DNA from 3 places in the Streptomyces pluripotens genome. Region 1 is predicted to be linked to each of the others. Evidence: riboswitches for the same ligand, from Rfam matches in the RefSeq annotation. Region 1 holds a riboswitch; each other region holds the start of a gene.
What was found. A riboswitch is a leader RNA that binds a small molecule or an ion and turns the genes downstream of it on or off. The one in region 1 is predicted to bind cyclic di-AMP.
Positions count from the first base shown of each region.

Region 2: linked by a shared signal. The riboswitch ahead of LK06_RS20280 (C40 family peptidase) and the one ahead of LK06_RS12750 (transglycosylase SLT domain-containing protein) in region 1 are both predicted to bind cyclic di-AMP.
Region 3: linked by a shared signal. The riboswitch ahead of LK06_RS28790 (M23 family metallopeptidase) and the one ahead of LK06_RS12750 (transglycosylase SLT domain-containing protein) in region 1 are both predicted to bind cyclic di-AMP.

Region 1 covers NZ_CP021080.1:2,866,531-2,870,333, forward strand. The annotation lists gene LK06_RS12740 (LolA family protein) at 1-359, opposite strand, end outside; gene LK06_RS12745 (polyprenyl synthetase family protein) at 594-1,604, opposite strand; cyclic di-AMP (ydaO/yuaA leader) riboswitch at 2,202-2,383, shown strand; gene LK06_RS12750 (transglycosylase SLT domain-containing protein) at 2,387-2,875, shown strand; gene LK06_RS12755 (HAD family hydrolase) at 3,074-3,803, opposite strand, start outside.
Region 2 covers NZ_CP021080.1:4,470,635-4,474,437, reverse strand. The annotation lists gene pcrA (DNA helicase PcrA) at 1-1,791, opposite strand, end outside; cyclic di-AMP (ydaO/yuaA leader) riboswitch at 2,054-2,224, shown strand; gene LK06_RS20280 (C40 family peptidase) at 2,281-3,228, shown strand; gene LK06_RS20275 (hypothetical protein) at 3,367-3,720, opposite strand.
Region 3 covers NZ_CP021080.1:6,495,208-6,499,010, forward strand. The annotation lists gene LK06_RS28785 (alpha-galactosidase) at 1-1,785, shown strand, start outside; cyclic di-AMP (ydaO/yuaA leader) riboswitch at 2,094-2,246, shown strand; gene LK06_RS28790 (M23 family metallopeptidase) at 2,251-3,162, shown strand; gene LK06_RS28795 (SGNH/GDSL hydrolase family protein) at 3,455-3,803, shown strand, end outside.

The DNA.
Region 1 (3,803 bases):
TCGGTGAATTTGGACTGCGGGTCGGCAGAGGAGCCGTCACCGGAGCCCTTGGCCACCCGGGAGGCGATGCTGTTCTCCAGGCCTCCGAGGTTGGGCAGGCCCAGGTCGGTGTTGATCTTCACGGTGCCGGACAACTGCTGGACGTCCGACTTGGCGATCTTCTCGATGAGCTGCTGCGCGGTGATCTTCGGCAGGTTGGGGTCACCGGAGTCGGCGAGCGCCGGGACCAGTCCGATCGTGGCCGCTGCCACCCCCACCACCGCCACGGGGACGGCGTACCGGGCGGCCTTGCGCCGACCGGAGCCCGAGTGCTCGTCCCTCGCGGCGACCGCTGTTTCGTCGGAATCGTACGGTGCCATGTGTGCCTTACCTCCGTTGTCGGCGGCGGCCGTCCTCACGCTGGTCCACCTGAGCCGCCATTCTCACCCGAATCGGTGAGGAGTGGTGATGTCCCTGGTCTCCATCTGACCAGACCGGCCGTGAGGAAGCGTCAGTCCTCGGAGGCAACTCCGTCTACGCCTGCGGTATGACACGCAGGTGTGGCGGCTCGGGGTCCCGTAGGGGTCGTGCACGGCACCGTCCCGCGCGGGCCATCAGCCGGCGCGGTGCACCACCGCGTCGCACAGCTCCGTCAGCGCCGCCTTGGCGTCGCAGTCCGGCAGCGGCGCCAGGGCGGCCCGCGCCTCCTCCGCGTACCGGACGGTGTCCCGGCGGGCCTGTTCCAGCGCGGGGTGCGCGCGCAGCGCGGCCAGCGCCTCGGAGTGCCGGGTGTCGTCGCTGAGGTCGGAGTCCAGCAGTTCGCACAAGGCGACGTCCTCGGGCAGCCCCAGCCGGGCCGCCTGCTCGCGCAGGTGGAGCACGGGCAGCGTCGGGATACCCTCCCGCAGGTCGGTGCCGGGGGTCTTGCCGGACTCGTGGGAGTCGGAGGCGATGTCCAGGACGTCGTCCGCGAGCTGGAAGGCGACCCCAAGACGTTCGCCGTACTGGGTGAGCACGTCGACGACCTGCTCGTCGGCGCCGGACATCATGGCGCCGAACCGGCAGGACACCGCCACCAGCGCGCCCGTCTTGCCGCTGAGCACCTCCAGGTAGTGCTCGACCGGGTCGCGGCCGTCCACGGGACCTGCGGTCTCCAGGATCTGACCGGTGACCAGCCGTTCGAAGGCGAGCGCCTGCACCCGGACGGCCTCCGGGCCCAGGTCGGCGAGGATCTGGGAAGCGCGAGCAAAGAGGAAGTCACCGGTGAGGACCGCGACGGAGTTGTCCCAGCGGGTGTTGACACTGTCCACGCCACGTCGCACGGCCGCTTCGTCCATGACGTCGTCGTGGTAGAGCGTGGCGAGGTGGGTCAGCTCCACGACGACCGCGGACGGCACCACGCCCGGCGCGGACGGGTCACCGAATCGCGCCGCGAGCATGACGAGCAGCGGCCTGAACCGCTTCCCGCCGGCCCGCACGAGGTGCTGTGCGGCCTCGGTGATGAAAGGGACCTCGCTCTTGGTGGCTTCGAGCAAGCCTTCTTCGACAGCCACCAATCCGGCCTGGACATCGGCTTCCAGCGCCTGGTCCCGCACGTTCAGCCCGAACGGCCCGACGACGGTCACGAGAGGTCTCCTGTCTGCTGGTGCCTGCTGGCGATTACACGGTTTGTCGATAGGTCGCTGCCCTCACTCAAGTCAGCGTATCCGGTCCGGTTTCGATCACCGATAGCGCCCACCGGTCCAGCCCGGGCGGTATTGGATCATGATCGCTATGGTTTTGATCGGTTGATAAGAACGGACATTCGTTGACTTAGCGGCAATACATTCACTTTGTCGCGAAATGTGTGATAAGTGGAGTAACGCCCACACCGCCACCAGAGCCTCACATCACAGACCCCACCCTCACCCGGATCCGGATCCGGATCCGGTACGAATACCCCGAACACCCCGAATACCCTGAATACCCCTTGTCTGATTTGCTGCACTTTGCCATTTCGTGAGTTGAGTCACGCACCATCATCGTCCCACTCCGGCCGCCGACGCCCCTTCTCCCTCTACCCGTCGGCGAGTTGGGGGCAGACGGCCGAAAAGGATCAAGCACCCCATAACGCGCAGACCAAGGTCAAATAGTGCGTTGTGTGAATCCGGCACTTGTTCCCGACATGTGCCCTCGCATACGTTCCCGGCCGTCGGGCGGACGCCGAATCCTGCCGCCGCCCGCGTAACCCATCGACGAACTCATTCGTACGGCAGGAGCGGGGGACCCAGGTAAGTCGCCTGACCGGACGGCACATGCCGCACCGGAACGGCTAGGGGTGAAGCCGTGCCTCCTCCAGGGCACGGCCGGGCACCTCCCCGCCCGAACCCGACAGCTCACCTCGCAGGCGTCGGAGAGGAACTTCCCCATGCCTGCTGCCGCTCAGTACCGCCGTTCCCGGAACAACCGGCTCGTCCGCACCCTCGCCGTGCTCGGCACCAGCGCCGCCGTCCTCGCGGTGCCGCTCATCGGCGCCACGTCCGCCTCCGCGGCCACCGGTCCTGCCACGGCGGCGGCCACCACCATCGCCGGGTACCCGAACAACCTCGACGGCTGGATCCGTGAGTCCCTCGCGATCATGGCCCAGAAGGGCATCCCGGGCACCTACAACGGCATCTACCGCAACATCATGCGGGAGTCCTCGGGCAACCCCCGCGCCATCAACCTCTGGGACTCCAACGCCGCCGCGGGTACCCCGTCCAAGGGCCTGCTCCAGGTCATCGACCCGACCTTCGCCGCGTACCACGTGGCCGGCACCTCGTTCGACCCCTACGACCCGGTCGCCAACATCACCGCCGCCTGCAACTACGCGGCCGCGCGGTACGGGTCGATCGACAACGTGTACGGCGCGTACTGACAGCCGGCAGAGCGGCGCGTCGCCGCTGCCCCACCGGCACACCCCCGTTGCCCCACCGGCGCCCCACCACTGACGGACCGGCGCCCCACCGCTGACGGACCGGTGCGCACCGGCACCTGACGACCCGGTGCGCACCGGCTTCCCGTCGGACAGCGTCGCGCTGATGCGCCAGCCAGCCGGTCAGCTGGTTCAGCTGGTTCAGCCGGCGAGGAAGAGTCTTTCGAGGACGACGGCGACGCCGTCGTCCTCGTTCGACGAGGTGGTCTCGTCGGCCACGGCCTTCAGTTCGGGATGGGCGTTGGCCATGGCGATCCCGTGCGCGGCCCAGTCGAACATCGGGATGTCGTTGGGCATGTCACCGAAGGCCAAGGCCCGTTCGGGACCAGTGCCGAGATGCTCGGCGGCCAGCGCCAGCCCGGTCGCCTTGGTCACCCCGCGCGGCTGGAGTTCCACGGTTCCCGGCCCCGACATGGTGACCGTCGCCAGCGAGCCCACCACCGCGCACGCCACGGCCGCCAACTCGTCATCGGACAAGGTGGCATGGCGCAGCAGCACCTTGCTGATGGGTTCGCACCACAGGTCGTCGCGGCGTCCGACCCGCACCGCGGGCAGGGTCGGGTGGGGCATCCGATATCCGGGTTCGATGAGCGTGAGCCCGTCCACACCGTCCTGGTCGACGGCCGCGAACACCTGCCCCACTTCGGCCTCGATCTTGCCGAGCGCCGTCTCGGCCAGCTCGCGGTCCAGCCGGACCGACCACAGCAGGCAGTCGTTTCCGGCGTCGTAGACCTGGGCCCCCTGCCCGCACACCGCGAGGCCCGCGCAGCTGAGTTGGGCCAGCAACGACCGCACCCGCGGGGCCGGGCGGCCCGTCACGACGAGGTGCCGGGCTCCGGCCCGCGCCACCCGGGCGAGCGCGGCGAGAGAC
Region 2 (3,803 bases), 1.6 Mb from region 1:
GGCGACGGCCGCGAGCTCCTGCAGGTTCTCGATGCGGGTCTCGTCCTGCGGATCAGTAGAGGTCTGCAACTCAGCCAGGTAGCCAGTGCGTTCGAGGACCGCCTCCAGGATGGTGGCCGGCCCCGCGCCGGACTCCACGACGGTACGCAGTTCCTCCATCAGCGTGTTGAACCGCTTGACCGCGTTGGTGGAGCGCGCGGCCATGCCATATGCCTCGTCCACACGCTTGAGCGCCTGCGGGAAGCTGATCCTCTCGCGTTGGGAGAGGGCGTCGATCATCGCCTCCGCGCGCTCACCGATGCCCCGTTTGGGCACGTTGAGGATGCGGCGCAGTGGCACCGAGTCCTCGGGGTTGGCGAGGACACGCAGATAGGCGAGGACGTCCCGGACCTCCTTGCGCTCGTAGAAGCGGACCCCTCCGACCACCTTGTAGGGCAGGCCGACACGGATGAAGACCTCTTCGAAGACACGGGACTGTGCATTCGTGCGGTAGAAGACGGCGATGTCGCCCGCCCGGGCCTCGCCCGCGTCGACCAGGCGGTCTATCTCGTCTGCGACGAACTGGGCCTCGTCGTGCTCGGTGTCGGCGACGTACCCGGTGATCCGTGCGCCCTGGCCCGCGTTGGTCCACAGGTTCTTCGGGCGGCGGGACTCGTTGCGTTCGATGACCGCGTTGGCGGCGGACAGGATGGTCTGCGTGGAACGGTAGTTCTGCTCCAGCAGGATCGTCGTCGCGTTCGGGTAGTCCTCCTCGAACTGGAGGATGTTGCGGATCGTCGCACCGCGGAACGCGTAGATCGACTGGTCCGCGTCGCCCACCACGCAGAGCTCGGCGGGCGGGAGGTCGTGCTCGCTGGGGGGCGCACTCTCGTCGTGCTCGCCGGTCCCGACGAGCTCGCGAACCAGCGCGTACTGGGCGTGGTTGGTGTCCTGGTACTCATCGACCAGGACGTGCCGGAAGCGGCGACGGTAATGCTCGGCGACGTCCGGGAAGGCGCGCAGCAGGTTGACCGTCGTCATGATCAGGTCGTCGAAGTCGAGGGCGTTCGCCTCGCGCAGCCGCGACTGGTACAGGGCGTAGGCCTGGGCGAGGGTCTTCTCGAAGCCGTCGTTGGCCTGGGCGGCGAAGTCCTCCTCGTCGATCAGCTCGTTCTTCAGGTTGCTGATCTTGGCGCTGAAGGACTTGGGCGGAAAGCGCTTGGGATCGAGGTCCAGGTCGCGGCAGACCAGGGCCATCAGGCGCTTGCTGTCAGCGGCGTCGTAGATCGAGAACGACGACGTGAATCCGAGTTTCTTCGACTCCCGGCGCAGGATGCGCACACACGCGCTGTGGAAGGTCATCACCCACATCGCGCTCGCACGCGGGCCGACGAGCCGCTCGACCCGCTCCTTCATCTCGCCCGCAGCCTTGTTGGTGAAGGTGATCGCGAGGATCTGGCCCGGGTGGACATTCCGCTCGGCGAGCAGGTGGGCGATGCGATGGGTGAGCACGCGGGTCTTGCCGGAGCCTGCGCCGGCGACGATGAGCAGTGGCGAGCCGGCGTGCACGACTGCGGCACGCTGGTTCTCGTTCAGCCCCTGCAGCAGCGCCGCCGGGTCGAGCACGGGGCGCGGGGCTCCGCCGCGGTAGTGGGCGTCCCGGTCCTGCGGCACGTCGAACTTCCCGCCGAACAGATCGTCCGGAAGGGGCTCCGGAGCGTGATCGCCCTCGGGCGGTGGCGGGGGTTCCTCCTCGTGCCCGCGCGGGGGCTGGAGGTCCGCCAGGAAGCTGTCGTCAAAGAGGCTGCTCATCGCTCTACGAGTCTAGGGCGCCGCACCGACAACCGGTCGCCGTCCCCCGAACCCGGCCGGATTCCCGATGGGTCGATCTTCACCGCCCGGGCACCGATCAGCCCTTCACGCTGCGCAGGTACGTGATCACCCGTGCGCGAAACCATCCTCAGGTCACGGAAATGTATCGGACATACCGCTCACCAACCTTCACAGAAGTCACACGAGTTGGCTAAGTTGCCGTCAGGCCGCACGACCCCCTTCCGGCGAACGTCGCCGGGCCGCACGGCCTCCGCCGAGTCCGGCGCGCCCGCACGGGTGCCCGGAGCCGGGGACCCACCGATCCTGGGGTGAATCGGCCGAATCCCACCTGGGATGACGCCGTAGGGCAACCCTTCCGAAGCACCCGCCCGAACCCGACAGCTAACCCGGCAGGCGGCACATTGGAAGGAGTCGCCTCCCTTGGCGTCGCACCGCAAGACGCGCCCCGGCGGGACCCACGGAGCGGGTGTGCACACCCCCTCTCCCGCCGCTCTCGCCACCGCCACCCTCGCGTCGGTGGCCGTACTGCCCCAGCCGACCCCGGCGGCACCCGCCGGTGACGGCGGGCCCAGCCCGGAGGAGATCGAGAAGAAGATCGACGAGTTCTACCGCCGGCCCGACTCGGCGCCGGAGGGGGAAGCGGCGGCCCTGCAGCGGCCCCGGTCCGGCGAACCGCACGGGGAAGGCGCCCGGCGCGCGGGCCGGCGCACCAAGGCCCGTGACGGGCTGGGGCCCTTCGCGACCACCCAGGATTCGGCCACCGCTCTTCTCGCGGAGTACCCGCAGGATCACTTCGCCCAGAACCTGGTGATGAACCGGCTGGCCTCACGCGTGCGGGACGCCGCCGATCGGGGCAAGGCCACCAGGAGCCCGGAGACGCCGACGGCTTCGCACTACGACGTGAAGACCGCCAAGGCCGACGTCCAGCACAAGCTCGCCACCGCGCGTGAACTCCTGGGCCGCCTGGTGGCCCGGGAGCACGGACCGACGGCCGCGGCCGGACAGCGCGGTCGGGAGGATCCGGCGCCGCGGGGCCGCGCCTCCTCCGTCTCCCAGGCCACGCGGGCCGACAGGGCGGTCGTCTTCGCCCGAGCCCAAATCGGCAAGCCGTACGTCAGCGGTGCCAGCGGTCCTGGCTCCTACGACTGTTCCGGCCTCACCCAGGCCGCCTGGAAGGCCGCCGGTGTCACCCTCCCCCGTGGCGCCCGAGAGCAGGCCGCCGCGGGTACCCCGGTCTCCCCCGATGACGCGCGCGCCGGTGACCTGGTCTTCTTTCATGACGACTGCAGCCACGTGGGACTCTGCACGGGCAACGGCAGCATGATCCACGCCCCGAAGCCCGGCACGTACGTCTGCGAGGAGTCCCTCGACCACGGTGGCGAGTCGACCGTCCACCACGTGGTGCGTCCGGCCTGACCCCGCCGTCTGCACGTACCCGCGCCCATGCGCGTCGCGCGGGTACGGCAGGGTCTCCGAGCGCGCGGGGCGTCGCATCCGGTGCTCGCGGCCGGCTCGACGGCACGGGCGGGCGGCCGTGGAGTGCGCGGTCGAGTGTCAGGTCCACAGGACGGCGATGAAGATGTTCACCGTGGTCAGCAGGCCGACCAGCCCGAAGAGGCCCTTGTCGATCCGCTCCTCGTCGCGCTTCACATAGACCAGCCCGAGGATCACGATCAGCAGCGCCAGCTTCACACCAATCTTGACGGTGTTGACCGGATAGCCGTGGGCCTGGTGGAGGCCGACCAGGGCGACTCCGGTGACGAGCATGGTCAGGGCACCATGGAGCATCCCGGGGACGAACCGGGCCGTGCCCTGGCCTATCGCCTTCATCTGGGTGAGAAAACCGCCGAGTAGCGCCGCGATGCCGATGATGTGCAGGCCGACGAAGAAATGGATGAGTACGTCCATGGTGCCGGAGCCTAACCAGAGGTGCGCGGGCCGCCCTTCACCGGGCCCGCCCGGCGTCGGCATGGATCTTGCATCCATGCGCC
Region 3 (3,803 bases), 3.6 Mb from region 1:
TACGAGGCCGGGGGAGGGGGAGAACTGCGGCTCCGCTTCGACGACGGCGGGCTGGGGATCACCCTGCACTACCGGATGCGCGGTGATGTCGTCGAGCGCTGGGTCACCCTGGCGAACGGCGGGCACACCGGGGTGGAGTTGCTGCGGGCCGACGCCGCCACCTGGACGCTCCCCGACCGTGAGGGTTGGCGGCTGTCCCAGCTGCACGGTCGGTGGGCGGCGGAGTCCCGGCTCGTTACCTCGGCGCTCACCTATGGCGAGAAGGTCATCGGTAGCCGTCGGGGCCACACCGGCCACCAGCACCTGCCCTGGGTCGCACTCGACACCGATGCCACCGAGGAGCACGGCGAGGTGTACGGCTGTGCGCTGGGCTGGTCCGGCTCTTGGCGCATCGCGGTCGCCCAACTCCCTGACGCGCGCGTGCAGATCACCGGTGGCGCCGGCTACGACGACTCCGGCCTGCTGCTCCTTCGGTCGGGGGAGTCGTACACCACCCCGGTCTTCGCGGGCCTGTGGAGCGGTGGTGGCTTCGGCGGGGCCAGTCGTACCTGGCACGCGTACCAGCGTGCTCACATCATCCCCGACGCGGAGCGGGACCGGCCCGTCCTCTTCAACTCCTGGGAGGCCACCGGTTTCGACATCTGCGAGGAGCAACAGGCCGCCCTGGCCCGCCGGGCCGCCGGCATCGGCGTCGAGCTGTTCGTGGTGGACGACGGATGGTTCGGTGCCCGCACCAGCGACCGCGCCGGGCTCGGTGACTGGACCGCCGCCCCCGACCGCTTCCCGCGCGGCCTCAAGCCCCTCGCCGACCAGGTACATGGACTCGGCATGCAGTTCGGTGTCTGGGTCGAGCCGGAGATGGTCAATCCGGACAGCGATCTCTATCGCGCCCACCCGGACTGGGTGCAATACCAAATGGGACGTAAGCGGACGGAGCTGCGCAATCAACTCGTCCTCAACTTGGCCCGAGAGGACGTCCAGGAATATCTGTGGGAGCAGTTGGACGCACTGTTGTCGAGTGCTCCGATCGACTATGTGAAGTGGGACTTCAACCGCTGCTTCACCGATGCCGGCTGGCCCGGGGAGCCGTATCCGCAGCATCTGTGGGTGGACCACGTGCGTGCCCTGTACGCCCTGGTGGACCGGTTGCGCGCGGCCCACCCCGCGGTCGCCTTCGAGTCCTGCTCCGGTGGTGGTGGCCGGATCGACCTCGCAGTGATGAGCCGCACCGACCAAGTGTGGACCTCCGACAACACCGACCCACTGGACCGGCTGGTCATTCAGTACGGCTTCAGTCAGATCCACCCCGCCCGGGTCATGGCCGCCTGGGTCACGGACAGTCCGAATACCCAGCTCAACGGCAGGGTGAGTACGCTGCGGTTCCGTTTCGTCAGCGCCATGGCCGGGGTGCTCGGCGTGGGTGGCGACCTGGTGCGGTGGAGTGCGGAGGAGCTGGCCGAGGCCCGGCTGTGGGTGGAGCTGTACAAGCGGATCCGTCCGGTGGTCCAGCGTGGCGAGCTGTACCGGCTCAGGCCCCCGACGGGCGGGCTGAGTGCGGTCCAGTACGTCCTGGGGCAGGAGGTCGTGATCTTGGCCTGGCTGCAGGCGCAGGGCTATGGCGAGCCGGTTCCAGCGCTGCGGTTGCGGGGACTCGATCCGACGGCTTCCTATGAATGCCGCGAAACGGGCGAAGTGCACAGGGGCGCTGTCCTGCTCCATGGCGGACTGCGAACCGGGCTGCGTGGCGACCTGGATGCGACGGTTCTCCGTCTGCGTCGCATCTGAGCTTTCTACCCGAATTGCAGCCTTCGCTCTAACTCGCCATGGAATAGGGGGTCATGGTGCGCCGTTGCGTGAGGAGCATCATATTCGTGACCGTACGTCGTGTGTCATGTTTCTGTAATTCGCTTGTTTTGAAGGGGAATTGCAAGGACGTAGGCGGCGGGAATTCACGGAGAGTGACGGTGGTTTCCGTCTTTGATCACCGGATTCGTGACCGGCGGGAACCGGCTGCTTGTTTCCGTGCGTCCCACTCCCTTACGTTCGCCACCAATCCGGACGGAACGCCGAGTCCTGCCGCCGCCCGGAGTCCCCACACTTGACCCGTGTTCGGCAGGAGCGGGGGACCCACCAGGTACGACTGCCTGTCCGGTCTCCGTGACAGGCCAGGGGTGCAGCCGCACACCGCGGCCGGGCAGCTCCAGCCCGAACCCGACAGCTGACCTCGCAGGCGCCGGAGAGGAATGCGCCATGCCCGCGAAGGGTAAGCACCGACGTCCCAAGACCCAGCGTCTTTCCCGCTCCGTCGCTGCCGCCGGAACCGGCGGGGCCGCGCTGGCCCTCCCGCTCATCGGGGCCACCGGAGCGCACGCGGCCCCCGCGTCGCAGTCCGTTTCCGCCGGGGCCATGCGATCCCTTCCGACTGTGGTGAAGGAGGCCGCCCAGCCGAGTCCAGGTGTGCGTCACTACACGGTGAAGCCCGGCGACTGCCTTTCGGTGATCGCCGACAGGCAGCATGTCCGTGGCGGATGGCACCGGCTCTACGACGACAACCGGCAGGCCATCGGCGGCGACCCGTCGCTGATCCACCCGGGCCTGAGGCTCACGCTCGGCGCGCAGGCCCGTACCGGGTCCGCCACCCCCCAGCACACCACCGGGACCTCAGCGTCCCCGGGCGCCCCGCGGTCCGCCACGTCGCAGGCGGCTCCGGTCTCCCCGTCATCCGGCTCCACCGCCGTGACAGCCGCCTCCACCGGCTACACCCTCCCGGTGACCGGTGCCGCCATCGGCACCGGCTACCACGTGGCCGGCAGCATGTGGTCGAGCGGCTACCACACCGGTGTCGACTTCGTCGTCCCGACCGGCACCTCCGTGAAGGCCGTGGCCGCAGGCACGGTCGTCGCGGCCGGCTGGGGAGGTGCCTACGGCAACCAGGTCGTCATCAGGCTGAACGACGGCTACTACGCCCAGTACGCCCACCTCTCCCAGCTCTCCGTCTCGGCCGGCCAAACGGTGTCCGAAGGCCAGCAGATCGGCCTGTCCGGTGCCACCGGAAACGTGACCGGCCCGCACCTGCACTTCGAGATCCGCACCACGCCGAACTATGGCTCCGACGTCGATCCGGTCGGGTACCTGCGCCAGCACGGCGTCGCAGTGGGCTGAGGAATCTCCCGCCCCAGCTACGCGACCCTCCTGTCCTGGACCACTCGCCCGGGTCTCGAACCGGGGGCCGGCCTCCGATGTTCGGGGGCCGGCCTCCGATACCTCCGGCACCCCCCTGGCGCGGCGATCACGCATTCAACGCGTTCAGAGGTGGCCGTATTCCTGGATCGCACCACACCAGGGAGTGGCTCATCTCACCGCCCGTCAACCCCTGCCTACGGTCGCGTAGGTCACATCCGGAGGTGAATCATGGTCCGATGTGGTTGACGATTCGAAGAATGACAACAGATCAGTGATCGGGTCGTACGCAGCGGTGGGGGACAGCTTCACCGAGGGCGTCGGCGATCCCGGCCCCGACGGGGCGTTCGTGGGCTGGGCCGACCGGCTCGCGGTGCTGCTCGCAGACCGGCGTCCCGAGGGCGACTTCCAATACACCAACCTCGCCGTGCGCGGGAAGCTGCTGGACCAGATCGTGGCTGATCAACTCCCAAGAGCCGTCGAGCTGGCCCCGGACCTGATTTCCCTCTGCGCGGGCGGCAACGACATCATCCGCCCCGGTACCGACCCGGACGACGTGGCCGAGCGGTTCGAGCGGGCCGTGGTCCGGCTCACCGAGGCTGCGGGCACGGTGATGGTGACGA